DNA from 4 places in the Shewanella sp. AC91-MNA-CIBAN-0169 genome. Region 2 is predicted to be linked to each of the others. Evidence: predicted binding sites of a transcription regulator. Region 2 holds the regulator's gene; each other region holds the start of a gene.
The links. Region 2 encodes FliA, which starts transcription of late flagellar genes. Its sites were predicted from a motif close to CTAAAGNTNNNNNNNNNNNNGCCGATA; they were not measured.

Region 1 (7,471 bases), on a different contig from region 2:
TGTTATGCGGTGTGGAAGTTCATTCCAGATCTGCGTGGTAAGGAAAAATCACGTTTCGATAGCTTCGGATTTTTGTTGTTTGGGGCTGCGATGTTATTGATCACCATCGCTATGGAAGGACTCGGCGAACTGCACTTGCCACACTTACGGGTGATGTTGCTGTTATTTGGTGGTATGGCGTGTTTGATAGCATATTGGCTGCGGGCTGGTCGTATTAGTAATCCACTGTTTTCGCCATCGCTATTCAACACCAAAACATTTGCTATTGGTCTTTTTGGTAATCTGTTTGCTCGTTTGGGCAGTGGTGCATTGCCATTCTTGGTGCCGTTGTTGCTGCAAGTTGCACTGGGTTATTCACCATCTCAGGCTGGAATGAGTATGCTGCCGCTGGCCGCTGCAGCAATAATGGCCAAATCAGTGGCTCGACCGATTATCGAACGCTTAGGTTATCGAGTAGTGCTTACCGCGAATACTTTGGCGCTTGGCGTTATGCTGGCGACCATGGGCTTGGTTAGCGAACAAACTCCTTACTGGTTGCTATTAGCTCTGTTGGCGATTCTTGGCGCGATTAACTCATTACAATTTACGGCCATGAATGCCGTGACCTTAATAGATCTTGATGATGTTAATGCCAGTAGCGGTAACAGTCTATTGTCGGTAGTAGGTCAATTATCATTAAGTTTAGGGGTTGCGTGTGCAGGTGCTTTGCTCGGTGGCTTCAGTACCGATGTCGGCAGCGGTACAGCGGGAACGGTACTTGGCGCTTTCCAACTGACGTTCGTTACCGTTGGTCTTATGACAATGTTAGCCGCAGTGATATTTTCGCAATTATCTAAAGACGATGGCCGTCGGATAACCCATTCATAACAGTGCATCATTTCGCCGATTTCGGATAAAAAAAGGTATTTTGCGATTATTTATAACGCGATATTTTTTATCAAAATGATGCTCTGAATATGACACAGATAAACCTCAATTTTAATTTCCCATTAGTTTTTTGTGCAGTCCTGCACACACTTCATTGTATGATTGGTTAAAATATAAGCATGCATAAGCTTTATGGATAGTCGTGTGCATGTAAATGTGTAAGCGGATGGTAAACGGATAGTAAGCTGATAGTTAAAGGAGTCACGATATGGATATGAAGAAACATGGTTTATCGATAGGCATAAACCGAATTGAAAATGTGTTTTTTGTGACATTAAAAGCCATTGGCACATTAACCCACGAAGACTATCTCGTCATTACCCCTATGCTAGAGGGGGCATTAAGCCAAGTTGATCAACCTAAAGTGAGTTTGTTTCTCGATGCTACCGAGCTCGACGGCTGGGATTTGCGCGCCGCGTGGGATGATTTAAAGCTGGGGTTAAAGCACAAATCTGAGTTTGAAAGAGTGGCCATTTGGGGCAATCGAGATTGGCAAGAATGGGCGGCCAAAGTCGGTAGTTGGTTTATTGCGGGCGAGATAAAATATTTCGACGATGAAGATGATGCGTTGAAATGGCTTCGATACTAATACGATGTTCAAGGTATGTTTATCTCGAATGATGCCTAGATCTTTACCGTTGTGATGGCATGATTAACCCTAGGAACAGATTCTCTAGGGCTATAAGCATTTACGCCGTGGTATTAACATTGTGACCACTGTTGCCAACGGGCTGCGGCGCAGGTGGTTGCGCTGCTTCAATGAGCTGCAATGCCATTTGACCTTCAATCTTTTGCTGTTCTTTAGCCATTACGGCCACTTTTAAGCTGCTGCCAGAATCAATCGTTGTTGGCATTGAAGACGGTGAATTAACACTAATTGACATGGTTAACCTTAATATAAAGTCGGATGGTAATAGTATATCGGCTGAAAATCGAAGTGCTTGACACATTTTTGCTAAAAAGCATTCGTTGAGCTTTTTTTGATTATAGGTTGCGCACAACCAATGTTATAATTAACTCATATTATTGGTTAGTGGAGTGAAGCCTATGTCTAATAAAGCGCTTACTGAGTCTCAATTACCTTCAGCGCAAAACCCGCTAGCACTTGAAAATCAAGTGTGTTTTTCATTGTATAGTGCGACTAATGCGATGATCCGCGCATATCGACCATTATTAGATGAGTTATCGCTGACTTATCCTCAGTATTTAGTGATGATGGTACTTTGGAAAGAGCCGGGGATTAGTGTTAAAACCTTAGGTGAAAAATTACATCTAGATTCTGGAACGTTAACGCCCTTGCTAAAGCGTTTAGAAGGCAAGGGCTTAGTGAGCCGTGGTCGCAGTGAGTTAGATGAACGCGTGCGAGTGTTACATGTTACTGAGCAAGGCCAGCAATTACATCAGCAAGCGTTGAGTATTCCTGAACAGATGCGTTGTAAAGTGGGTGGCACTATTGAAGACTTACAACAATTAAAGCAACTGTGTGATCAAGCATTTACCATGTTAAATTCCGGAGAGGCGAGCAGCTGTGAAATGTGATTATTTTGAGCGTGGCGATTGTCTGTCATGCCGCAATATTCAACTATCTATGGTTGAGCAAGTGAGTGTAAAGCAACAACAATTAACCGATTTGTTTCGCGGCATCTCAGTTAAACAATGGTTAGCGCCAATATTAAGCGCAGAATCAGGTTTTCGTAATAAAGCCAAAATGGTCGTTTTAGGTGCAGCTCACAAACCTATTTTAGGTTTGGTTAATCCTAAAGGGGAGCCGGTCAGTTTATGTGACTGCTCGTTATACCCTAAAGATATGCAATTATTGCTACACCGTTTAGAGCGATTTGTGCAGCAAGCAGGCATACCACCTTATCGGGTCGATAAGAGCAAAGGCGAGCTAAAATTTATTTTACTGACTCGCAGCCAAAGTAGTGGCCAGTTTATGCTGCGTTTTGTATTACGTAGTGACCAAGCCATCGTGAGAATTGAACGAGAATTACCCCAATTATTACAAGAGTTTCCCGAAATCACCTTAGTATCGGCCAATATTCAGCCAATCCACATGGCTATTCTAGAAGGCGAAAGGGAAATATTTTTAACGGAAACAACACGATTAGAAGAACAACTTAATAATGTACCGTTGTTCATACGGCCAAAAAGCTTTTTTCAAACTAATCCGGAGGTTGCCGCCCAGTTGTATCAAATAGCGAGGGAGTGGGTTACTGAATTCAAACCGAACTATATTTGGGACTTATTTTGTGGTGTCGGTGGATTTGGACTGCATTGCGCTAACAGCAATACCCGTTTAACTGGAATTGAGATCGAATCTGAAGCAATAGAATGTGCCATCTTGTCAGCAACCAAACTAGGGCTTACACAAGTGGATTTTAGTGCACTCGATTCAACTCATTTTGCTAAAGGACAATCTGCTCAAGATAAACCGGATCTTATTATTGTCAATCCACCTCGGCGTGGATTAGGTAAATCATTATGCGATTTATTGAGTGAGTTTGCGCCTAAAGCAATCGTGTACTCTAGTTGTAATCCACACACCTTAATGAGCGATTTAGAGTGCATTACGGGTTATCAAATCACCAAAGTTCAAATGTTTGATATGTTTCCTCATACCGATCATTTTGAAGTACTGGTTATGCTAGAACAGCTGTAATAGTCTTTGCTATCAATTAAGGTGTTTTATAATCGAAATTAAGTACTCGTTTGGTGTCGCTAAATTATAGGTTATATCGAACAAAGGTAGCTGTTAGGTTGTGGTATATGTTGTCATCATAAAAATATCATCATAAAAATGTCATCTCAATGTCATAACATTGTTTATTAACATAAAAAAGGTACTAGGACGATGTGGCAAATTTTCAGTCGCTTTTTAGCGTTAGGGTTAATCAGTTTCGGTGGCCCTGCGGCTCACATAGGCTATTTTAGAAAAGCATTTGTTGACGACTTACAATGGCTAGACGGTAAACAATATTCAAGTTTTATCGCCCTGAGTCAGTTTATGCCTGGGCCAGGCTCAAGCCAGATAGGGTTTGCAATTGGGTATCACCGAGGTGGTTTATTGGGCGGATTAGCCGCCTTTTTAGGTTTTACCTTGCCGTCTTTTTTACTGATGTTTTTATTTGCTGTGACCAGTGCTCAATGGTTGGAGATAACGGCCGTAGAGGGGGCTATTCATGGCTTAAAGCTACTGGCAGTAGTGGTCGTAGCGGATGCGACTTTGTCAATGTTCAATCAATTCTGTCAACGAAAAACCGCTAAAATACTCATGGCTGCCACCGCCGTTGCTATCATATTAATGCCTTCATTATTAATGCAAATTGGCGTACTAGTTGTGGCCGCTATTGTTGGAGTCATGTTGATGACTCGGGGTGAGCGTATTACGCCAGACACACCTGCTATCGAGCTTAATTATGCTTGGTTAGCGTTATTTATTATAGGCATCGCAGCATCTTTATATTTGATCAATCAACCTGACAGTCTTGGACAGATTTTTGCGCAATTCTTCCAAGTGGGCAGTTTAGTATTTGGCGGTGGGCATGTGGTATTACCCTTGCTTGAAACCAGTGTCGGTGAATACATTACCCCTGATCGATTTTTAACTGGCTATGCACTTGCGCAAGCCATTCCTGGCCCTATGTTTACCTTAGCAACCTTTTTAGGGGCAGATTTATGGTTAGAATCTCCTATTTTGGGCGCGTTAGTGGCGACGTTAGCTATTTTCCTTCCAGGTTTTTTATTGATGCTGGTGGGCTTAAAAAGTTGGTATTCTATTAGCCAGCATCCTGCCATAGCCGGTGCGTTAGCGGGGGTAAATGCAGCCGTTGTTGGTTTATTGCTTTCGGCGCTATATCAACCTGTGTTTACTAGTGCGGTGATCATGCCGCTAGACATGGCATTAGTGATCATTGGTTTTAGTGTATTAAAAGTCTTTAAGCCCGGTCTTGTATGGTTGGTAATAGGATTTGCAGCAATGGGCAGTGGATTGACAATGTTGTAAAACGGTTATTATATTGGATGATTTTGCGATAGGTCTCACTTTATTGAGTTGCAATAGTTTGTTAGCTTAACCATCTATAATAAATAGACTATTATATTGATAGACTATTACCTTAAAAGACCTTCAAAAGGCTGGCCACTATGCTGAGATCTTCCCTACGCAATAAACTACTGGGGTTATCGCTAATTCCGCTTTCGTTGATCCTCATCGTACTACTGAGTATTTTTTATGTGAATGAAGAATCGTCTCTAACCAAGGATATTGATAATTTTCGCAGTGAGTTAATTTCAGAACGTAAAAATCAACTAAAAGAATCGGTTCAAATTGCCCAAGGTGTTGTGGAGTATGAGCTTGCTTTGGGTAGCAGTGGTAATGTCAATGGAGCATTACGAGATCTACGTTTTGGAACTGCAGGGTACTTTTTTATATATGATGATGCTGGCGTCAATATTTTTCACCCGACTATGCCTGAACTTGAAGGTCAAAACAAAATTGACATGGCCGATCCTAATGGTACCAAGATTATTGTTGGGTTATTAGATGCGGCTAAATCGGGTACTGGTAATTTTTCTTATTATTATAAAAAGCCCGGTAGCGAACAGCTTGTAGAAAAGCTCGGTTTCGCGGTAATGATCCCTAATACCAATTGGATGTTAGGCTCGGGCGCTTATATTGATGATATTGAAGAGTCTATTGGCGGTTATGAAACTTATAAAACTGAAGAGATGAATCAAAAAGCATTAATGTTTCTATTAATTGCTTTAGGTCTTACGGGGATGACTGCTTTTGGCGTGGTGCTGATGGCCCATAAAATGGTGGTGCCAATTCAAAATATGGCGTCATCGCTTAATGATATCGCTAAAGGTGAAGGTGATTTAACCAAACGTTTAGATATCACCAGTGAGGATGAGATTGGCCAATTAGGCAGCGCATTCAATCTGTTCATCGACAAATTACAACATATTATGGGTGATGTGGCTGGTGCGACCGACAGGGTTAAGCATGCGGCTCAGAGTATCAGTGGCCAAACAGTGTCAATGACAGAGCAACTCTACAATCACAATAATGAAATTGACCAAATTGTCACCGCAATCACCGAAATGTCGGCGACGGCGCATGACGTGGCCCACAATACTAATATGGTAGCTGAAGCCACGCATGCTGCCTCTGATAACGTCACGAAAGCGCAAGATTGTGTCGATACCTCATTAACGGAAGTGTCTAATTTAATGAACCAAATTGACAACGCTGCGGCCAACGTCAAATCATTAAGTGAACAATCTAAGAAAATTAATTCAGTGCTGAGTGTGATAGGTGGGATTGCTGACCAAACTAATTTACTGGCACTCAATGCGGCAATCGAAGCAGCCCGAGCGGGCGAGCAAGGTCGGGGTTTTGCGGTTGTTGCTGATGAAGTGAGAAACTTGGCTAGTCGAACCCAAGCCAGTACGGTTGAAATTAATGAAATGCTGGCAGAACTGAATAAGCTAGTGACTCAAACGGTACAAACTATGGAAGAAAGTCAGGTGAGTTGTTTGAGTTCTGTGGAGTCTTCTAGAGCGATTTCTGAAAGTTTAGGTGCCGTGACATCATCAGTAACCAGCATTAATGACATGAGTACTCAAATTGCCACAGCGGCTACTGAACAAAGCTCAGTGACCGAAGAAATCAATCGCAATATCAATTCAGTGCAAGAGATTGTTAATACGTTATTGGTGGCCAGTCAAGATGCGTCCGGTATGAGTAAAACCGTTGCTGATGATGGTCAGACGTTAGCGGAATTAGTGGGTCAATTTAAAATATAATGTTTACTTGGTAGGTAATTAAAAATGAACCCGAAGCGGTTCATTTTTTTTAGTCCAATTTTTAATCTACACCAGAGCCTAAATTTGAACCTATATTTGTTGAAGCAAACTTTAACATTATAAGCGGTCCATTTATTCTATTCATTCGTGGGTAAGTGTTTTTCCAGATGTTGATTTGATGAAATATATTCGTCATTTGTTTATTAATAATCGGCCTTCCGGTCTAGGTTTAGTGCCTATCATGGGGTAAAATGCGCCGTTGCACCTTTTGTTAACCGCCAAATTTAAGTTGAATATTCATGTTTGAAGTTAATCCGGTAAAATTCAAAATTAAAGAGCTAGCCGAACGTACTGAGTTACTTCGGGGGTATCTTTGACTACGCTGCCAAAAGTGAGCGTTTAGAAGAAGTCAGTCGCGAGCTTGAAAGCCCTGAAGTGTGGAATGAGCCTGAACGTGCTCAAGCATTAGGTAAAGAGCGTGCTGCGTTAGTGGTTGTGGTCAAAACCATTGATGATATGGACACGGGTCTAGAAGACATCCAAGGGTTACTTGAGCTTGCCATTGAAGAAGATGACGAAGAAACCTTTAATGATGCTGCCGCAGAACTTGAGGAGTTAGACACTCGTCTGGCTGATCTCGAATTCCGCCGTATGTTTTCTGGTAAGAGTGATGCTTCAAACTGTTATCTTGATATTCAATCTGGTTCAGGCGGTACCGAAGCACAAGACTGGG
Region 2 (7,471 bases):
TATCACCATGTTTAAAGGTTGATTTTTTACTGTGCAGCCAATGTTCTAGGTAAAATAATGGCACGGCCTTATTACGGAAAATCACCGTCAATTGACCATCGACTATATTGGTTTTTGTTAAATCTAAATTAAAGATTTCATTCACACTTGATAATGGTAGTGCAAAAACTTGATTAGACACATCAACCATCAATGTCGGCATAATAGCCAAGGTTAATGGCACTTTAATTTCGAGAACAGTACCCTTACCTTTCATTGAGTCAATATAAACAGTACCGTTAAGTTGGTTGATGCGGGTTTTCACCACATCCATGCCTACTCCACGGCCTGAAATATCTGAAATTTCAACTTTGGTTGAAAACCCTGGGGCAAAAATCAAATTGTAAGCTTCGTTATCGGTCATTCTCGAAGCGGCATCTTCATCAAGCACACCACGACTTATCGCAATTTGTTTTAGCTTCTCAGGGTCCATTCCCGCGCCATCATCCTCAATTTTAAGCAGGATGTGGTCACCTTCTTGGCTAGCCGATAAGGTAATGGTACCGGTTCGAGATTTACCGCTAGCTTCACGAGTTATCGGCATTTCGATACCGTGATCGACTGAGTTTCGAACTAAGTGGACTAAAGGATCGGCTAACGCTTCAACTAAGTTTTTATCAAGATCGGTTTCTTCACCAATCATGATTAAATCAATTTCTTTATTTAAGGTACGGGCTAAATCACGGACAACACGCGGGAAACGACCAAAAACTTTCTTAATCGGTTGCATGCGGGTTTTCATCACCGCACCTTGTAAATCAGCCGTAACCAAATCCAGGTTTGCTAGCGCTTTGGACATCTCCTCGTCTTCACGATTAATGCCTAAACTAACCAATCGGTTACGCACTAACACTAACTCACCAACCATATTCATGATTTGATCTAAACGAGCAGTATCAACACGAACCGTTGTTTCACCTTGTGGGACAGACGCCGCTTTAGCAGGTGTTTTGTCTTTTACAGGTTCAACCTTTGGAGCAACTACAGGGACTGATGTCGCTACTGGTTTAACAACAGGAGCTGGGCTAACTTTTGCTGCTTGCACAGGAGCAACGGCTTTAGAAGGTTGAGCTGGAGGAGGCGTTTGCGATTTAGCAACTGGCGCAGTACCTTTTCCGTGTAATTCATCTAAAAGACGTTCAAATTCATCGTCAGTTATTTCATCAGAATCAACAAGGGGTTCAACAATAGGCGTTGCAGCAGGCTTAGTTGGAGCTGCAGGTTTGGTTTTAGCTTCAAATGAACCTGAGCCATGCAATTCATCTAATAATGCTTCAAACTCATCATCAGTGATTTCATCGCTACTACTTGCGGCAGGCTTTGAATCAATATTGTCTTTTTTTACTTCAGAAGGTTTAGCTGCAACAGGACTTTTACCCGGACCATGTAAGGCATCAAGCAACGCCTCAAATTCTAACTCATCAATGTCATCAATACTGCCAGTGTCAGATGCTTCCGCTGAGGGAATGCTAATATCTTCGACATATTCAGGATCACTGAATTCAACAATATTTTCAATTGGTTCTGGCTCATCTGCCGACATTTCTGAAGGTAATGGCGCTCCTGAACTTAATAATTTGAGTTTAGCAAGTAATGCAGAATCCGCAGGGTCTTGTGATTCTCCCTGTTGAGTTTGAGCAAACATGGAATTAATTGCGTCGACCGCTTGCAAAATAATATCCATTAATTCTGCATTTACGCCACGTTTACCGGTGCGTAATAAATCGAACGTGTTTTCAGCTTCATGACACACGTCAACCATCGGTTTTAGACTTAAAAAACCAGCCCCACCTTTAACAGTATGGAATCCACGGAAAATAGCATTGAGTAAATCACTGTCATCAGGATTATTTTCAAGAGCAACTAGCTGCTCCTGTAGAAGCTCTAAAATCTCGCCAGCTTCAATTAAAAAGTCCTGGAGTATCTCTTCATCAACATCAAAAGACATTAAATTGACTCCTAATTAGAAACCCAGACTTGATAGCAGATCGTCTACTTCATCTTGACCTGTCACCACATCTTCACGCAGTTCAGCATGCATGATGGGACCTTCTGCTTCTATTTTATTTTCGTTTATAGTTGGCAATGATTCAGTAGTATGATCTCCGAATACCGTTAGCATTGAGACCAGATTACTTTCTACTTCACGAACTAAATCAATCACTCGACGGATCATTTGCCCCGTCAAATCTTGGAAGTCTTGCGCCATCAAAATTTCATTTAATAACTCGCGAAGACGATTAGAATCATTTTCACTATGTAACATAAACTGCTGAACATCATGACAAAGTGACTTAAACTCACCCATTTCTATGTCACGACGCATCAATTTATCCCACATTGGCGTCACTGATTGTATATTGCTAATGATGGTATCGGCCAAAGGTAGACATTCTTCAACTGCATCCATGGTTTTATTTGCAGCTTGTTCTGTCATGTCGATAACATAGTTCAATCTTTCTTTAGCATCTGGTATTTCGGTATTGGCTAATTCAGATAAACGGTTATCAACTTGAAAATCTTTTAGTGCACTATGGAGTTGTCGAGTTAGCTTACCGACTTCTTCAAAAAGCTCACGCTGCAATGGCGTTGCAAGCTCTCTGATCATTTCATCGGCTTTATCTTGTTGACCCAAGGTAAGCAATTCAACAAGTTCTTGGGCCTGTTCGAGAGTGATTAACCCCGATATTGATGCCTGCATGACTTATCCTTGCTTATGCGAGTCGTTCAAAGATTTTGTCTAACTTTTCTTTTAACGTAGCTGCGGTAAAAGGTTTTACGACATAACCATTTACACCGGCTTGCGCTGCAGCAATAATCTGTTCACGCTTAGCTTCTGCAGTTACCATTAGCACAGGTAAATGCTTTAACGAATCATCTGCACGGATTGCTCTAAGTAAATCAATACCTTGCATTCCAGGCATATTCCAGTCTGTTACCACAAAATCAAAATCGCCTTTTTGTAACATAGGTAGGGCTGTTGAGCCATCATCTGCTTCTTGGGTATTATTAAATCCCAAATCTCGCAACAAGTTCTTAATGATACGCCTCATTGTTGAAAAATCGTCAACAATAAGAATCTTCATATTCTTGTCCAAGGTTTCCTCCGGTGAGCTGACACTCGTTTGCTCTAGATAAGTTATTATTCTTGTGTCCAATGCTTGAGTTTCGCTTTTAATCTGAGCATTGCCTGACTTAATATCTGGCTTACTCGCGATTCGCTAACTTCAAGGATGGCACCGATTTCTTTTAAATTTAATGCTTCGTCGTAATACAACGACAACACTAATGCATCTCTTTCTGGCAATGTCTTAATTGCTTCAACCAATGCAGATTGGAATTGAATTTCAGCAAGCGAGTCAAAGGTTTCATCTGGCGTTTCGTTGTCTGTGATTAACACATCTTGCGACACGCCAAGGTCTTCTATGCCTATGATTTTACCAACAGAAACATCATTTAAGATATGATGGTATTCATCGAGAGACATATCAAGTTTTTCAGCAATTTCTGTATCATTGGCATCTCTTCCAAGCAGTTGCCCCAATTCATCAATTGCATGTGCTACTAAACGATTATTACGATGAACTGAGCGCGGAACCCAGTCACCACGTCGAATTTCATCTATCATTGCACCACGAATTCTGATGCCTGCAAAGGTTTCAAACTTAGCCCCTTTACTGTTATCAAATTTAGATGAGGCCTCAAGTAACCCCATCATCCCAGCTTGTAATAAATCATCAAGTTGCACCGATGCTGGTAATCTTGCCAGCATATGATGAGCAATTCTTTTTACCAACGGTGCATACTGTTCAACAATAGACGTTTTGTTATCGAACTGAGTATACGCGGCGGCTTTATTCACTCGTTCTTCCTTCTTGTATCGGCTTACGTTGTACAAGACGTTCAACAAAAAACTCTAAATGACCACCTGGCTGTTGTGGAACTGGCCAAGTCATAATTTTATTGGCTAATCCATGATAAGCGATAGCTGAAGGCGACTTAGGATACGCTTCAACAACTAACTTTTGCTTACGAACAGCTTTACGTAAATTTTCATCGAATGGTATTGTTGCCACTAATTCTAAAGCAACATCTAAAAATCTATCCGTCACTTTACTGAGTTTAGCAAATAATTCCATACCTTCTCGTAAACTACGTACCATATTTGCCACAATTTTGAAGTGGAACACACCATGTTCACGACTTAAAATTTTAATCAGCGCATAAGCATCAGTAATTGATGTTGGTTCGTCGCAAACGACTATCAATACATCCTGTGATGCACGAGAAAAACTCAGCACCATGTCTGATATACCAGCAGCAGTATCCACAATTAAAATATCGAACTGAGTTCGCATTTCACTAAATGCACGGATAAGTCCAGCATGTTGTGCTGGCGACAACTCAACCATCGCTTGAGAACCCGATGTGGCAGGAACAATACCAATACCTTTAGGCCCACGAACAATGATGTCATCTAATTCGGCATCTCCGGACAAAACATGAGATAAATTTTTCTCAGCACGTATCCCAAGCATGACATCGACGTTGGCTAAACCTAAATCGGCATCAAGCACTAATACGCGTTTGCCCTTTTCAGCTAGTGCTACCGCAGTATTAATTGACACACTGGTTTTACCCACTCCGCCTTTACCACCGGATACGGCAATTACTTTAACTTTATCGTTATTTGGTTGATTCATCATACGTAAACCACTTGCTTGATCCCGAGTCATATCTTTACTCAAATGCATAGGCTGTGTCATTAGACCACACTGTGTCTTGTGACGATTGTTGTTCTGTTTCATTTAACGCCGCGAGAGCCTTTTTAGCCAACTCTAACGTATCTGCTACTTTCATGTCCTCAGGAACACGTTGACCGTCAGTAACATAGCTTAATGGTAACTCATTTTGAATCAATACGCTCAATGCACCTGCAATTGATATCGATTCATCTAACTTTGTTAAAATCGCACCCGCTAATGGAATTCGTTTAAAATGTTCTACAGCATCTTGTAACACACGACGTTGACCAGTCGCAGATAAGACTAAGTAGCTCCGAATTGGGATCCTACTATTTGCTGTTAAATTATCCAGTTGCTGATATAAGCGCATATCTCGCTGTCCCATACCTGCGGTATCAATTAATACTAACTTACGATTTCTAAATTGATATAAAATTTGTTCTAATTCGGTTAAATCATGTGCTTGCTTAACCGGACAGCCCATTATTTTGCCATAAGTCGCTAATTGCTCATAGGCACCAATACGATAATGGTCTGTGGTAATCAATGCTACCTGCTCTGGGCCATGATGGGCGGCAAAGCGAGCGGCTATTTTAGCTAAAGAAGTTGTCTTACCTACACCGGTTGGACCAACAAACGCCACAACACCACCACGTTTAACTATATCGTCGCCTTGATTGTCGAGTAAATTGGCTAAACTTTGTGGTAATGCTCTCACTAAATCGGCTGGGGTGTAGTGTTGACTTAGCCCCGCTAGTTTAGCAGCAACGGCTGGAGAAAACTCTGCTGCAATCAATTTACTTTCTAGCATTGCGCCAACAGGATCGGTACGCTTTTTTTGATCTTTCATCAACGATGAAACTTGATGGGTCAATAAGTTACGCAATGAAGCCATTTCTTCGCGCAGAGCATCCATATCAGCAGATTGATTTTTATTGGTTTTTTTAGCTTGCTCTGGTGCCGCTTGCGATTGAAAAGTTGATGCTGGTTTAGCAGACTTTGCCCCTTGTAATTGGCGGGCCCATTCTGGTAAATCCGGTTCATCTTGGCTGACAGACATTTGTTGTGTCATGCGATTATGTTGTTTTTGAAGTAAGGCTTGTAAAGAGTCGGCCTCAGGAGGTGGGTTCACCTTTGATTGAGCTTTCATCACAGGCTTAGCGCCTAATGACACCCTATCGTCACTAACATCCATAAAACCGGTAGTCGGCGCTTGTGATGCGATGGCGGCTTTAGGTTCATCATAATCTACAGCAGCGACAATTTCGATTCCGCCAGTGACTTTTTTATTTGACATAATGACAGCGTCAGAACCTAAGGTTTCTTTTACTTGAGCCAATGCAGCGCGCATATCTTTGGCAAAAAATCGTTTAATTTTCACTTATGCACCTCTATAAACTGACGTTATCACTATTGGCCTACTGCAGAAACAATTCTAATTTGTTTCTCGTCCGGGATTTCCTGATATGAAATCACTCGTAAATTTGGAATAGTGTATTTAACAAATCTTGACAGCGTTGACCTAAGCATACCCGATGTTAATAAAATGGCTGGTTGCCCTACCATTTCTTGCTTCTGTGCAGCGTCTAATAATGACTGCTGCATACGCTCTGCAAGACCAGGTTCAATATTAGGTCCTTCACCGCCAGTCGCCTGCATAGACTTATGCAACATCTGTTCCAACTCTGGCGCCAATGTTATGACAGGGATTTCGAGTTCTGGTCCAGAGATTTCTTGTACGATCATACGTTTTAACGCTATACGCACTGCTGCCGTTAATACTTCAGTGTCATTGCTCTTAGTACCGTACTCTAATAGTGTCTGCACTATGGTGCGTAAATCTCGTACCGATACCCCTTCATTCAGTAAGTTCTGCATCACTTTAACAACTGATCCCAGAGGCATGACATCTGGTACAAAACCATCCACTAATTTAGGAGAGTTCTTGGCAAGCATATCCATTAACTGCTGGACTTCTTCGTAACCTAATAACTTAGCAGCATTATTACTCAGTAACTGGCTTATGTGAGTCGCTACAACCGTTGCAGTATCAACGACGGTATAACCTAAAGTTTGTGCATGTTCACGTTGCTCTGGCGCTATCCAAACTGCCTCTAAACCAAAAGCTGGGTCGCGAGTTTCAATACCGTCTAGTTTACCGTAAACTTGGCCAGGATTAATGGCTAATTCACAATCATGCCTAACTTCAGCCTCACCCACTACGACGCCCATTAACGAAATTCGATACGCATTAGGTGATAAGTCTAGATTGTCACGAATATGCACCGCTGGCACTAAAAAACCTAATTCTTGTGACAGTTTTTTACGTACGCCTTTGATCCTGCCTAATAATTCACCACCTTGAGACTTATCAACCAGCGGAATTAAGCGATATCCGACTTCAAGACCAATAGTATCAACATGGCGCACATCGTCCCAGCTTAAATCTTTAGGTTCTTTATCCTTGCTCTCAACCGGCCCTTTAGTTGCTAACGTTAGTGCAGCTTGCTTTTTGTCAACGTTACGCTTGTAAATAAAGTACGCAGCACCAGCGGTAATAAATGCAAATGTCAAAAACGCAACATGAGGCATACCAGGCACAATACCCATAATAAAGAGTAACCCAGCTGCAATGGCTAATGATTTATGACTGTCAAACATCTGACTGAACATCATTTGGCCCATAT
Region 3 (7,471 bases), on a different contig from region 2:
AGCCACCTATTTCTCCTTTGGTGAATCGGTCATTAGCCCTACGGCAGGCACACCAGCACCTTGCAAGCTAATCATTAATTGAATAACGCTTTCATAAGGTATCGTGCGGTCCGCTTTTACAACCACTGGCCTTAACGGTTCAAGTTGGATTAATGCTCCAACTTCAGTTGATACTTGCTCTAAGTCCATAACTTCAGAGTTAGAACTACTGCCGATATTCAAAAAATATTGTCCCTCTGCGTCAATCGATGCAACGATAGGAGGCTTACTATCAGGTGGCAACGACTCCGCATTACCTTGAGGCAATTCTACTTTGACTCCTTGCGATACAATAGGCGCTGTCACCATAAAAATAATCAACAACACCAACATCACGTCGATGTAAGGTACCACGTTGATTTCTGCAACTGGACGACGACGTTTACGCTGATACATTAAACAGCTTCCTTCTCGCTATACGCTTGACGTTGCAATATGTTGGAGAATTCTTCCATAAAGTTAGCATAACTCATTTCAATTTTATCAACTTGCGTTGTAAAACGGTTATAACCAATAACGGCAGGTATTGCAGCAAACAAGCCCATTGCAGTTGCAATCAATGCTTCTGCAATACCAGGTGCAACCATTGCCAATGTGGCATTTTCTACCGAGCCCAGTGCAATAAAGGAATTCATAATTCCCCATACCGTACCAAACAAGCCAATGTATGGACTGGTTGAACCAATCGTTGCCAATAACGGTAAATGGTTTTCAAGTTTCTCCATTTCGCGCGACAAACTCACTCGCATTGCTCGAGACGTTCCATCCATAACCGCTTCAGGAGCTTTACTGTTTACTTTGCTCAAACGAGTATATTCTTTGAAACCAGCCACAAACATCGATTCTAAACCAGAGATAGCACTACCACGCGCAATTAATTCTTTGTAAAGACGATTTAAATCAACACCAGACCAAAACGTTTCTTCAAAACGTAATGACTTAACTCTTGCAGAGCCTAATAATTTGTTGCGTTGAATGATCACTGCCCATGAGGCAATCGATAATGCCAACAAGGTCAGCATAACTAACTTTACCAACACACTGGCTTCTAAAAACAAACCAATAAATGAAATTTCAGCGTGCACTGTCAAACTCCTGAACAATATTTAGGGGAATAGCACGGGGACGCATACGTGATAAAGATATACACGCGACAACAACAGTCGCTTCACAATAGCAATCACCTTGATGATCAACTAGGCGCTGGTGAAATACCAACGACACTTTTTTTAATTCTATAACCTTGGATTCAACCACGAAATCCTGTTCAAATTTTGCAGCTTTACGAAAATCTAATTCTGCATGTTTGACGACAAAAGCAATATCTTCTGCCAACAGTTCAGCTTGGCGAACACCCATTGCTTTTAACCATTGCGTTCGGGCTCGTTCAAAAAATTTTAAGTAATTCGAATGGTACACAACACCGCCGGCATCGGTATCTTCGTAATAGATTGAAATAGGCCAAACAAACATAATCTGAACATCAATTTTTAGGTTGTAAAAGTTGGCTTACTATACCGAGTACCAACACGCTTGTGAATATTGTACCGAGGGAAAAGCAGACTTTATTTTGCTCAAAATGCGCTAAAACACACTAAAAACCTCAGGAACTGTAAGAGATGAAGCTTTATTAATGTGTTTACCCAAAAATTTAACAATTTATTAAACAAAACATGTCATATAAATAGAATTGTTCCTGGTAACAACAGCATACTTTTACGGCCTAAAACTCACAAAAAGACAATAATCAGGTAAAAGTAAACTGCGAATCCCCCTTACCATCGCACACTTTGCAAAATGTAAACGTGAATAAATGTTAAGCCGGTAAAATTCAGCAACCTCTTTTTAGCAAATACATTATCAATTGTTAAGTTAATAGCATTATCTTACTCGTCTTGATGACCATATGCTGTGTGTTAAACATCAAGAAGAGATAACCGTAAAATCCCACCTTAAATATGGATAGAATAATCATATCCATAGTGGTGTAGAGTAATATTTAACATATTAAAAGGAGTAAGCAGACTTTACAGCATGACGGGATATATACTATTTGTTAAATATTACTGTTGCCTAATTAACTAATCCGAATAGTTATGCATAAAATATAAGTAATAACCTAACAAAGCGCTATATAAGACGATTAGAGTATAAATAACATATCACTACAGCCACAAAGCATTAGCTTTACTAATGCTAACACTTAATTTTTCTAGTTTGTCAGATTAGTGTATACATTCTATTATTGCCTCGTTTTCAGGACACATCTGATTCAGATGTTGAAAACCAAGAACTCCAAACTGATGTAACCCAATACCTCAGTTATCCCTAGTTCTTATGCTTGACTTCCTTCCTTAAATTTGTTGATTGCAAATTATTTAGCCCACTTGGATTAAGTGGGTTTTTTTTACCTTTTTTTTAGCATCTTTATAAACCCAAATGAGAAGCTTTGCGAAAAAAATTGTAAATTCGAGCGCTACTGATAGGTTGAACCCTTTCAAATGATCACCACGCAAAATACTCTTACATTTTTTATTGATTAGGCTCTTAAAGGAACGATGGTTCATTTATAAAAGAGTATTGTCGATTTGGCTCAATTTAGTGTTACGAATGTTGAATAAATGCCGAGTAAAGCAGACTGATAAACACAGGGAGACTTTGGCTATTGTATCAATACTATTTATTAGAAAAATAGCTGACTCAAGTAAATTGATATCTCAATCATATCCAGTAATAAGGACTACTGCCCATGGCTGAGCAGTGAGTGATACATGAGTGGGTTTATATAGGCTTGGTTATTTTAATCACGACTCTGCGGTTCATCTTACGTTCTTCTGCAAGATCATTGCCTGTTACATGGCGTTTTTCACCATGACCCGATGTATGAATCCGATCTTTAGGAATACCACTAGCAATGAGAATATCTTTCACTGAGTCCGCACGTTTATCTGACACCTTTTGGTTAACCGAGCGTCCACCGTAACTGTCGGTGTAAGCATCAATCAGTACAAGCTCGACTTCAGGGTCATAAGACAAATAACGCTGTATTTTCTGTAATTGTTGGGTAGAAAAACGAGTCAGCTCTACCCCGCCTTCTTGGTAATTTAACACTGTAAAAGCAATATCATCAAAACTGTAAGGCAGTAAATTAGCCAAGCAGGCGCGAAATTCACGGTATTTACCGCCAAAATTAGCTGACGACAATCCCACGGCAATTTTAGCGTTTTGATTATACCAATCCGCATAATAAAACGTGGGCTCCATTCCTTGACTCAATTCATTCAACATCGACCAAGCGGCTTTTTTGGGTACTTCACCATTAAATTGCTTATTGTAAGTCAGTTGAGTGATTTCTTTAGAATTGTGTCCAGGACGCCAACTAGGGGCTCGACTAATTAATGTCGCGTTGGTCACCGAATCAGGTTTTAACCACATATCTAACGTAAAATGTAAATTTAGCTCTTTACCGGCATTACTGGTAAACACAGCACGCCCATAGTCAGGAATATCATGTTCAAGACGGCATTCTATCGGATTGTTCTCACCGATACGCCATGCTGAGTTTTCCAGTGACGCAACGTAGTGCCTCAAATCGGCATTAGCCGTTGAGCAAAGACACAAACTTGTGAGGACCATCAGTTTTCGCCACATAAAACCACCCTTTATACCCGATTACATTTGTTCTATCGGCCATAAAGTCAGTTCCTTTAGTAAACAATCATGTTTAATCGATGATAAAAACCACAATCAAACATGACACTGCGCTTGAGTTTGCGCATAATACTCGGCTTATATCATTTGCACCGATGAATGATAGCTATTGAGGATAAAAACTGTAATGACTGATATTTGCGACGCTAATAAGTTTAAACACCGATTTCGTGGTTATTTCCCTGTTGTTATCGATGTCGAAACTGCTGGGTTTAATGCTAATACCGATGCGTTGCTTGAAATTGCCGTCAGCTTACTAAAAATGAATAGTGATGGGATCATTGTACTTGATAGAACCCTTCATTTTCATATTGAGCCTTTTGAAGGCGCGAACTTAGAGCCTGCAGCTTTAGCTTTTAATGGTATAGACCCCACTAATCCACTTCGTGGTGCAGTAGACGAAAAAGTCGCTTTTTTAGAGATTTTTAAAGAAGTAAAAAAAGCCCAAAAAGCAGCAGATTGTCATCGCAGTATCATTGTCGCGCACAATGCCGCTTTTGATTTAGGTTTTGTTAACAAGGCTATTGAACGAAATGGTTTAAAACGTTCTCCTTTTCATCCTTTTGCGAGCTTTGATACCGCGACACTTGCAGGCCTGGCTATTGGACACACAGTATTAGCTAAAGCCTGTAAAATGGCAGGGATCGATTTCGACAACAATGAAGCCCATTCAGCATTATATGATACCGAACGTACCGCCGAACTATTTTGCCTTATAGTCAATCGATGGAAAGCATTGGGTGGTTGGCCATTAGCGGCTGTGGAAGATGATACCGACTCAGCAAGCGAATAATGAATACTCAGCCCTTTGATCTCATGCCAGCCATCTACACTCAGCTAGTGCGATAACAAAGTATTAATTTTATCCAATAAAAAAGCTGCCGAAGCAGCTTTTTTATTGTCTCTAACTTGCTAGATTATAGCTTGTCAGAATTATCTTTTAGATATGCAGCAACACCTTCAGTGCTTGCAGTCATACCTTTTTCGCCTTTTGACCAGCCCGCTGGACAAACTTCACCGTGCTCTTCATGGAACTGAAGTGCGTCAATCATACGGATCATTTCATCAACGTTACGGCCTAGTGGTAAATCGTTAACCACTTGGTGACGAACTTGGCCTTCTTTGTCTACTAAGAAAGAACCACGGAAAGCCACACCAGCTTCTGGATGCTCTACGTCGTATGCTTTACAAATTTCGTGCTTAACATCAGCAACTAGAGTGTACTTAACTTGGCCAATACCACCCTTGTCTACTGGAGTGTTACGCCATGCGTTATGAGTAAACTGTGAATCAATAGAAACACCAATCACTTCAACACCACGTTTAGTGAACTCTTCCATACGGTGATCAAAAGCAATTAGCTCTGATGGGCATACAAAAGTAAAATCGAGTGGGTAGAAGAAAATAACTGCAGGCTTACCTTTAATTGCGGTAGCAAGGTTAAATGTGTCAACAATTTCACCAGAACCAAGAACGGCTGCTGCGGTAAAATCTGGGGCTGGACGGCCTACTAATACGCTCATTATCTATCTCCATTTAATGGCTTAAACACTCAACAACGGTATATGCGTATCGCAAAATGATGATCCACCAAGCAATTACCCATACCGTTGGGACTTATATCAGTCGTATACCATACATCTAAATTAACGGACTTATAAGTCATTTCAGATGAAAGTTGGTTTACTTGCTGAAAAATAAAACATGATGACCCATTAAATAATAAGTTTCAAATATGACAAAATGATTTGATAACAAGATTTCACTCATCACTATCAACAACCACATGTTAAACAGCAAATAATTCTGAGCTAACTATCAGCAAAAAATACCTAAAAAAGCGATATGCGCTGGACAAATAGACACTAGACAGTCAAGAATAGCGGCCTCACTTACTTTTAAGAAAAATGATTATGAATGCGGTTGTTATCGCGGTTTGCTTAATGCTGTTTTTAAGCTTTATTCGAATTAACGTTGTGGTCTCACTAACCATCAGTGCTGTTGTCGCCGGTTTAGTCGGTGGATTAGATATTCATCAAACAATTGCAGCCTTTAATGATGGCCTAGGCGGCGGCGCTCAAATAGCCCTAAGCTACGCATTGCTTGGTGCATTTGCAGCAGCTTTGTCACATTCAGGCTTAACAACATTGATTTCTCATTCAATTATAAAGAAACTCGGTAAAGAACCTAATAGTAGTAATACTCAAGTTGTACGTTGGTTGTTATTGGTCACAATATTATTAATGGCGGTTTCATCACAAAATATTTTGCCTATTCACATCGCTTTCATACCCATTCTTATTCCACCATTACTGCATGTCATTTCAAAGCTACATATCGACCGCCGTCTTATAGCCTGTATTCTCACATTTGGCTTGGTCACCACGTACATGATTCTACCCATCGGTTTTGGCGGTATTTTCCTCAATGATATCCTGTTGGCAAATTTAAATACAAATGGGCTAAATGCAATCCGTGAACAAATTCCTAACGCAATGCTATTACCTGCTATGGGCATGGTTGTAGGTTTACTCACCGCAATATTTATTAGTTACCGCAAACCTAGACAATATATGATTGAAGAACCAGTGGTAAGCGACAATATTGAAACCACGATAAGTCGAAAAAGCCTAGTGATATCACTCTCAGCAATAGTGGTCACTTTAATCGTTCAATTACAAACTGATTCGATGATATTTGGTGCATTAAGTGGATTTATTATCTTTCGTTTTTCTGGAATCATTAAACACGAAGTAAGCAAAGACCTGTTTAATCAAGGTGTGCACATGATGGCCAGCATCGGCTTTATTATGATTGCAGCAGCAGGCTTTGCTGCAGTAGTTAAATCTACCGGGGAAGTTGGCACACTAGTGACCTCTCTAGGTGACATCATTGGTGACAACAAAGCGTTAGCCGCATTACTGATGCTTATTGTTGGATTATTGATCACCATGGGAATTGGCTCTTCGTTCTCAACCATTCCCATTATCGCCACTATTTACGTGCCTTTAGCGCTCAGTTTTGGTTTTTCTGTCGCAGCAACAATTGCGTTAGTGGGTACCGCTGCAGCGCTTGGTGACGCGGGTTCGCCAGCATCAGATTCGACACTAGGTCCCACAGCGGGTCTTAATGCCGATGGGCAACATGATCATATTCGCGACAGCGTGATCCCAACGTTTATTCACTATAATATTCCACTGCTTGTTTTTGGTTGGATTGCTGCGATGGTGCTTTAACATTCAACAGATAGCTACGGCTTATCAAGATAAAAATAAAAACGGGAGCCTCACTAAAGGCTCCCGTTTTTATGGTCTCGTACATGATATTAATCATATCGAGCCTGGGTATGTATAATCTCGGATAACGAACTATTTGGTACCGAATATCTTATCGCCCGCATCACCTAAACCTGGCAAGATATAACCTTGCTCGTTTAAGCAATCATCAATCGCAGCGGTATACAATTCAATATCAGGATGCGCGAGTTCAAGTGCTTTAATACCTTCTGGTGCAGCAACCAAAACCAACGCTTTAATTGAAGTACAACCACGTTTTTTCAGCAGGTCGATAGTCGCAATCATTGAACCGCCAGTCGCTAACATTGGGTCAACCACTAAAGCAATACGCTCTTCAACATTACTGACTATCTTTTCAAAGTAAGGTATAGGTTGTAGTGTTTCTTCATCACGATAAATACCCACTACAGAAATACGCGCACTAG
Region 4 (7,471 bases), on a different contig from region 2:
GCATCCCAGTTATTCACTGGGGTTGAGGTTTAATTTATTGCATATGTCGGTAATGTTTATCGAGAGTGACCGCTACACCCGTTGATTGCACTATTCGGGCATGATGACGGGTTAAGTATCTTGGGTCGGTTACACCACATGAATGTGCGATCATGGTTAAATCGTAATGTAAGAAATGATTGTAGTTTGCGACGCGTGCAGATTTATCTTTTGGATCCAAGCCTTTTTGCAATCGTATATTGTGAGTGGTTATACCGGTTGGGCAGGTGTCTCGGTTGCACTGTAACGATTGAATGCAGCCCAAGGCAAACATATTTCCGCGAGCTGAAGCAATAAAGTCGGCGCCGGTGGCTAATGCCCATGCCACGTATGACGGCATGATCATTTTACCGGTCGCAATCACTTTAATACGTTGTTTAAAGCCGCGTTCATTAAGTAAATCAACCAGTAACGGTAAACTTTGGCGCAATGGTAAGCCGACATTATCCATTAAGGCTTGTGGTGCCGCGCCCGTACCACCATCGGAACTGTCTAAGGTAAAAAAGTCTGGCGCATATTCAATACCACGACGTTCAATTTCATCTAGAAATTCAGTAACCCATGACATGTCACCTAATACCGCTTTAATACCGGTTGGTTTACCGCTGATATCTCTTACTTGATTGATCATATCGACAATGTCAGCAACATTATGTAATTCAATGTGGCCATTGGGGCTTATGGAGTCTTGTCCTGCTGGGATACCGCGAATAGCTGCGATTTCTTCGGTGACTTTTATCGCCGGTAAAATACCACCTTTGCCAGGCTTAGCACCTTGGCTTAATTTAATTTCAAACATTTTTACTTCAGGATGAGCGGCAATATCGGTCAGTTTTTGTGGGTCTAAATGACCATGCTCGTTACGCACACCATATTTAGCGGTACCTATCTGAAACACTAAATCACAATGTCCTTTTAGATGATAAGGACTTAACCCACCTTCGCCAGTATTGAGCCAACAGCCTGCTTTTGCTGCACCATGGGATAGTGCTGTAATGGCTGGGCGAGACAAGGCACCAAAGCTCATGGCCGAGATATGGCAAATTTTATCGGTTGTGTAAGGGTGTTTACATTCAGGACCAATGATTACCGCGATGGTTTGGTGAGTGTCATGATCACTGACAGGGAATGCTGAGTTCATGAACATTACCGCACCCGGTTTATCCAGAACTTGTGTCGACCCAAACGCAATTGTCCTGTCAACATTTTTAGCTGCGCGATATACCCAACTACGTTCGGCTCGATTAAACGGCAGTTCTTCGCGATCTTGAGAAAAAAAGTATTGTCTAAAAAACTCACCTTGTTTTTCAAATATATATCGAAATCGACCGATAACAGGGTAGTTGTGTCGAATGGCTTGTTTGGTTTGCAATTTATCAGCGATAAACATGTAAATTACAGCGATCAGTAATAACCAAAATAACACTAAGAAAAGACCAGAAAAAATATCTATTCCCCACATGAACCAATGTTGTTGCGGCATGTTGTTATTCCTATTTGGCTATCAATCTGATTACCATATTAGCAGATGTTCATTTGGGCAAGTTAAATTGATGATGTTAATCAACAGGCTATTCTTTAGTCAAATTGATATAAATAAATTTCTCTTAATTGTTTTAATTTATGACTTTAGAAATGAGTTTTTTGGTCGATAATTAAGCTATCGGTCATTGTATGCGAGCTAATATCATGGAAATTAAACAATCAAATAGCAGTAATGCCAGTCCACTGCGTGACAATAAAACAGTTAATACATCGCAAACTTCATCAAGCCACCAAGCTGAGAAAAATTCCCCGGTTGAGCCTAAGTTAACCAGCAATCAGCTAAGTCGACAAATGATGAATAATTCGATTTTAGCGGCGCAAGAAGAAGTCAGTATTGCTGCGGGTGATAAGTCTATGGCATTACTTTACCGTGCCGCGATTGAAGCCATTAATGAAGAGCTTGCGCCAACACTGGGGGAGAACTCAGTTCAAAAGAGTATTGAAAGTGGAGTGGATTACTCTCCTGAAGCGACAGCCGATCGTATTGTCAGCTTTGCGACAAATTTCTTCTCGGTACATCAACAACAAAATAAATCCATGGGGTTTGATGAGCAAGTTAGCAGTTTTATGGTGAAAATTGGTGATGCTATTGATCAAGGTTTTAAAGAGGCTAGCGATATCTTATCTGGGCTCAAGGTATTAGAAGGCGATATTGCAGCAGGAGTCGATCAAACCTATGAGCTCATACAGCAAAAACTTGCTCAGTTTCAACAAGACCGCCTAGATGCCCATTCAGCTAAGCAAGATTCATCAACTACGTAAACTTAGCTCTGTTCTTTTAAGTGAGTTAATCGCGTGTGATTATTCACTATAGATATAAATCGGGGAGGCTTTTAATTAAGCAAATATCTGTATAGATTGGTATTATAATAAATACATACGCCAGTCTAAAAGGAACAAAGTCATGTGGATTACCGGTACCGTGCTAAAACGCATTGATTGGAATGATAAATTATTCTCGTTGCGTATCAAAGCCGATGTCGAACCTTTTATCGCAGGTCAGTTTATTAAGCTCAGCCAAATGCGTGATGATAAACGTGTAGCGCGTGCGTATTCGCTTGTAAATCCCCCCGGGACTGATTATGTCGAGGTGCTGGCTGTTGCGGTAGAGGATGGTCAGTTATCTCCAGATCTAAAAGCATTAAGCCCAGGTGATACCATTCAAATCACGCCCAAAGCGACCGGTTTTATGACCTTAGATGAGGTGCCTAAAGGGGCATTGCAAGGTAAACACCTATGGCTGTTATCAACAGGCACTGCAGTGGGGCCTTTTATCTCTATGCTTGCAACCGATGAGCCTTGGCAACGCTTTGAAAAAGTCGTGCTAGTTTATGGTGTAAGACTTGGTGAAGATTTAGCTTATTTAGAAACGATTAAACAGTTTATTAGTCAATATCCTCAACAGTTTGTGTTTATTCCCATTGTGACCCGTGAAGATTATCCCGAAGGCTTATCATGTCGTATTCCTGATGGCATTAGCAGCGGATTAATTGAACAGAAAGCAGGCTTAGGGATTAATGCGGAACATTCTCAAGTGATGATTTGTGGTAACCCAGGAATGATAAATGATGCGCAAACCGCTTTAGTTGAAAAAGGCTTAGTAAAAAATCTTCGACGAGCGCCTGGACAAATTACGGTCGAAAAATACTGGTAGTGTTTTGGTCAATCATAATTCCATGATAGTGGCTTAAGCTTGCCATATTGGCTTACAGCATAACAATTTGATGTTTTAGCCTTGGCGTTTTAACCGCTGAATGTGAAACAGCACTTGCTCCTTTTGATATGATCACTTACCCTGTTGCAATTGATAACCATTATCAATTGCGCCGGTGGCGGCGGAATATTGATTCAGTTAAGGAGCGTTGATTAATGAAATTGCTAAAAAGTGTCGCATTATTAGGCTTGGCTTGTGTTGCTTCTTCTGTGAGTGCTGCAGATGCATTAACGGTTTATTCTTATCGCCAAGCTTTCCTGATTGAACCTATTCTAGAAAAGTTTACCGAGCAAAGTGGTGTCGACGTAAAGGTTGTTTTTGCTAAAGATGGCATTGCAGAACGTATGGTGCGTGAAGGTCGCCTATCTCCCGCTGACGTGGTGTTAACATCTGACTTCTCTCGCTTAATGGAATTAGTGGAAAAAGATCTTGTTTCTCCCGTCGACAGTGCGGTGATTAATAGCAATATTCCCCCTCAATATCGGTCACAACAGAACAATTGGTATGCGCTGACGATGCGTGTTCGTAATCTGTATTCTTCCAAAGAGCGTAGCGGTAAAATTGACATCGATTACGAAGACTTAGCTTCAGCAGAATACAAAGGTAAAATTTGTACCCGCAGCGGTAAACACCCTTATAACGTCGCATTAGTGGCGTCGATGATTGCCCATGACGGTGAAGCAAAAACGAAAACCTGGTTAGAAGGGGTAAAAGCTAATTTAGCTCGTAAGCCTCAAGGCAATGATCGTGATCAAGTATTAGCAGTTAAAGAAGGCATGTGTGACATTGCTATCGGTAACAGCTACTACTACGGCAACATGCTGATGGATAAAAATCAGAAAAGCTGGGCTGAAGCGGTTGAAATTAACTTTCCTAATCAACAGAACCGTGGTGCTCATGTAAACGTATCAGGTATGGCATTAGCCAAACATTCACCGCATAAAGATAATGCGATTAAGCTAATGGAATTTCTTACTTCAAACGTTGCACAGAAAATGTATGCTGAAGTTAATATGGAATATCCGGTAAAGGCTGATGTCGAACCGTCTGAATTAGTGGCGTCATGGGGTGATTTTAAAGCCGATAGTTTGCCTATCTATAAGTTGGCTGAATACCATCAAGACGCTGTAAAACTGCTTGATGAAGTGAAATTTGATCTTTAATTGAAGCTTGTTTAAACATTATCAGCGCATTATCGATATGATTGATAGATTGATAGATTGATAGATTGATAGATTGATAGATTGATAGATTTATTGATGGTGCGCTAAGTTAACTCGGTATTATTTATGATTTTAGGTTTAACCAGAAGCTGGTCGCTTGCTGGTTATTTTATTACGGCAATATTAATCTTGCCACTGATTGCCTTAATTGTGCAGTCCACTCTTCCTGATCAAGCTGTATTTAGCCATTTATTCAATACAGTGCTACCGACATACATAGTCAATAGTTTATTGCTTATGTTGTTGGTTGGACTCGGAACCCTACTTTTAGCGATTCCAGCTGCTTGGTTAATTGCCCGTTGTGACTTTCCCTTTCGCCGTTACTTTCAATGGCTACTCCTTCTCCCGTTAGCGATGCCAGCCTACATTGTGGCTTATGTTTATACCGACATGCTTGATTATGCAGGTCCGGTGCAACGTGTATTGAGGGCTTGGTTTGACTGGCAATCTCCCCACGACTATTACTTTCCCGCGATACGCAGTCTTGGCGGAGCAGCGATAATATTATCGTTAGTATTGTTTCCTTATATTTATTTATTAGCGCGTACTGCGTTTATGGAGCAGTCTTCCAGTTTGTTATATGCATCGCGTGTCATGGGATGTAGTCCGTGGCGCAGTTTTTGGCGTCTTGCGCTGCCAATGGCAAGACCCGCTTTGGCTGTCGGCGTTGCACTTGTGGCAATGGAAACCGCAGCAGACTTTGCCACCGTGAGTTATTTTGCTGTACCGACATTAACCACAGCAGTTTACGACACGTGGCTCGGCTATGGCAGTTTAACCGCGGCAGCAAAGCTGTCAGCTATTATGCTGTTAGTGGTATTTTCTATGATTGGGGTTGAGCGTTTTGCCCGTCGGAAACAACAATTATTTCAAAAACAATCTTCCCTTAATGAAGCTGACAGATATGTGTTGTCACCAAAAATGGCTTGGGTCGCATTAGGCTATTGCGCTGTTTTGTTATTTACAGCCTTTTTATTACCTTTCATTGTGTTGTGTGGATATGCTATCGATTATTTCAATGAAAGTTGGGATGTTCGATTTTGGCAGTATAGCCTAAACAGTTTATATATTGCCGCTATTGTCAGTGGTGTGTGCGTAGTCCTATCATTGATATTAATGTTTGTACGCCGTGTGAGTCCGCGACAAAGTGATCAGCTACCCGCGAGATTGAGCAGTACTGGTTATGCTTTACCGGGAACGGTGTTGGCGATTGGTGTATTAGTACCTCTGACGTTTATCGACTTTGCGATTAACGATATTTACGATTGGTTTGGCGCCCAAGGCCCAGGTTTATTACTGACTGGCAGCGTGTTTGCACTGATTTTTGCTTTTTGTGTTCGTTTTATTGCTATATCCATCGGCAGTTTAGAAAACAGTTATAAGCGTATTTCCCCTTCTTTAGACATGGCGTGTATTACCTTAGGACGAACGCCTACTCAGCTACTATGGCGAGTACATTTGCCTTTATTACGCAAAGGGATTTTTGCCGGTGCTTTGTTAGTGTTTATTGAAAGCATGAAAGAATTACCCGCAGCGTTATTATTGCGTCCTATAGGATTTGAAAACTTGGCGACTTATGTTTTCCAATTTGTCTCAGATGAAAAACTAGAACATGGCGCATTGGCCGCTATTGTGATTGTGTTAGTTGGGCTTGTACCCTTGATTTATCTTAATCGCTCTTTGGAGCAACAAGGCTAATTATGTCAACCTTAACCATTGAAAATGTTTGCAGCGATTATCACGGTCAAGTGGTGTTGCGCCATTTAGATCTTACTTTGACGCAAGGTGAAATTGTCGCATTATTAGGCCCCAGTGGCTGCGGCAAGACAACACTGCTGCGCGCGATTGCGGGCTTACAAGCCATTAGCCAAGGTTGCATCAGCATCAATGGGCAAACGCTGAGTGGTGATGGTGTGTTTGTTGCGAGCGAGCAACGTGGTGTGGGAATGATTTTTCAAGACTATGCCTTATTTCCGCACTTAACCGTGGCAGACAATATCTTATTTGGGGTTAACGAACTCAATCGTACTGCGCGGTTAGCTCGATTGGAAGAAATGCTCGAGTTGGTTAAATTAACCGGGTTGGCATCGCGTTACCCGCATGAATTATCAGGCGGTCAACAGCAACGAGTGTCGATTGCACGTGCATTAGCATATCAACCAGAATTATTATTGCTAGATGAACCTTTTTCCAATATCGATGCGCAAGTTCGTAACGATATGATGTTAGAAATTCGCGCCATATTGAAACAACGTAATGTCAGTGCCGTGTTTGTGACTCACAGTAAAGATGAAGCATTTGTGTTTGCAGATAAACTGGCTTTATTTAAGGATGGCGCCATTATTCAGCATGGTAAAGCCGAAACCTTATACAGTGCACCAACTGATCGCTACGTTGCCGACTTTTTAGGCGCAGGTAATTATTTACCTGTTACGGTCACCTCCAGCCATCAAGTGCACTATTCTTTGGGCGATCTTAGCAGCACAGAAGCATTGTCTTTACCTGTTGGCAGCCAAGGGCAATTATTATTGAGACCACAGCAAATTGAATTACATCCTCGTATCAATGGCCGAGGATGCATTGTCGAAAGGCATTTCCTTGGTACGGTATGTCATTATCAGGTCCAAATTGGCGATGATATTTTGGACGTCAGTAGCCAATCAACGACGTTAATGCCCGGTCAACGAGTGGACATAAATATTACAGCGCATCCACTGGTGATTTTTAATTAACTATCAATGCTGTAATTTTAATTGTCCAGCCTGTAGTGAACCTTAGTTCGGGGAAAGTGGTTATCAAATTACCCTTTGTTTGCTAAAAGTGTTGCTAACAGTACGTTATTAACTTGTAATAACGCTGCTTTAAACACCCCAGCAATAAGATACTTACCTCATGCTTGCAAAATAATGGCTAATTTTACGATGACATAGGCTAAATATCTGATTTAGGG

Region 1: the regulator FliA is predicted to act here: its motif matches at 1,847-1,873, upstream of AAEY98_RS09050 (cytoplasmic protein).
Region 3: the regulator FliA is predicted to act here: its motif matches at 3,724-3,750, upstream of AAEY98_RS15160 (flagellar protein MotY).
Region 4: the regulator FliA is predicted to act here: its motif matches at 1,667-1,693, upstream of AAEY98_RS11125 (DUF5610 domain-containing protein).

Annotation. Positions count from the first base shown of each region.
Region 1 covers NZ_JBEOPM010000008.1:37,111-44,581, reverse strand. The annotation lists gene mdtD (multidrug transporter subunit MdtD) at 1-867, shown strand, start outside; gene AAEY98_RS09055 (SpoIIAA family protein) at 1,136-1,516, shown strand; gene AAEY98_RS09050 (cytoplasmic protein) at 1,617-1,811, opposite strand; gene ohrR (transcriptional regulator OhrR) at 1,975-2,466, shown strand; gene rlmC (23S rRNA (uracil(747)-C(5))-methyltransferase RlmC) at 2,456-3,589, shown strand; gene chrA (chromate efflux transporter) at 3,782-4,933, shown strand; gene AAEY98_RS09030 (methyl-accepting chemotaxis protein) at 5,074-6,738, shown strand; one part of gene prfB (peptide chain release factor 2) at 7,038-7,112, shown strand; one part of gene prfB (peptide chain release factor 2) at 7,114-7,471, shown strand, end outside.
Region 2 covers NZ_JBEOPM010000002.1:184,582-192,052, reverse strand. The annotation lists gene AAEY98_RS03310 (chemotaxis protein CheA) at 1-1,987, opposite strand, end outside; gene AAEY98_RS03305 (protein phosphatase CheZ) at 2,003-2,740, opposite strand; gene cheY (chemotaxis response regulator CheY) at 2,754-3,137, opposite strand; gene AAEY98_RS03295 (RNA polymerase sigma factor FliA) at 3,182-3,901, opposite strand; gene AAEY98_RS03290 (MinD/ParA family protein) at 3,894-4,775, opposite strand; gene flhF (flagellar biosynthesis GTPase FlhF) at 4,780-6,165, opposite strand; gene flhA (flagellar biosynthesis protein FlhA) at 6,195-7,471, opposite strand, start outside.
Region 3 covers NZ_JBEOPM010000017.1:114,009-121,479, reverse strand. The annotation lists gene tolA (cell envelope integrity protein TolA) at 1-6, opposite strand, end outside; gene tolR (protein TolR) at 7-435, opposite strand; gene tolQ (protein TolQ) at 435-1,124, opposite strand; gene ybgC (tol-pal system-associated acyl-CoA thioesterase) at 1,114-1,515, opposite strand; gene AAEY98_RS15160 (flagellar protein MotY) at 2,821-3,690, opposite strand; gene rnt (ribonuclease T) at 3,878-4,543, shown strand; gene AAEY98_RS15150 (peroxiredoxin) at 4,668-5,273, opposite strand; gene AAEY98_RS15145 (Na+/H+ antiporter family protein) at 5,664-6,986, shown strand; gene upp (uracil phosphoribosyltransferase) at 7,119-7,471, opposite strand, start outside.
Region 4 covers NZ_JBEOPM010000011.1:41,613-49,083, reverse strand. The annotation lists gene AAEY98_RS11130 (FMN-binding glutamate synthase family protein) at 35-1,522, opposite strand; gene AAEY98_RS11125 (DUF5610 domain-containing protein) at 1,729-2,346, shown strand; gene AAEY98_RS11120 (ferredoxin--NADP reductase) at 2,489-3,238, shown strand; gene AAEY98_RS11115 (Fe(3+) ABC transporter substrate-binding protein) at 3,454-4,461, shown strand; gene AAEY98_RS11110 (ABC transporter permease) at 4,588-6,219, shown strand; gene AAEY98_RS11105 (ABC transporter ATP-binding protein) at 6,222-7,253, shown strand.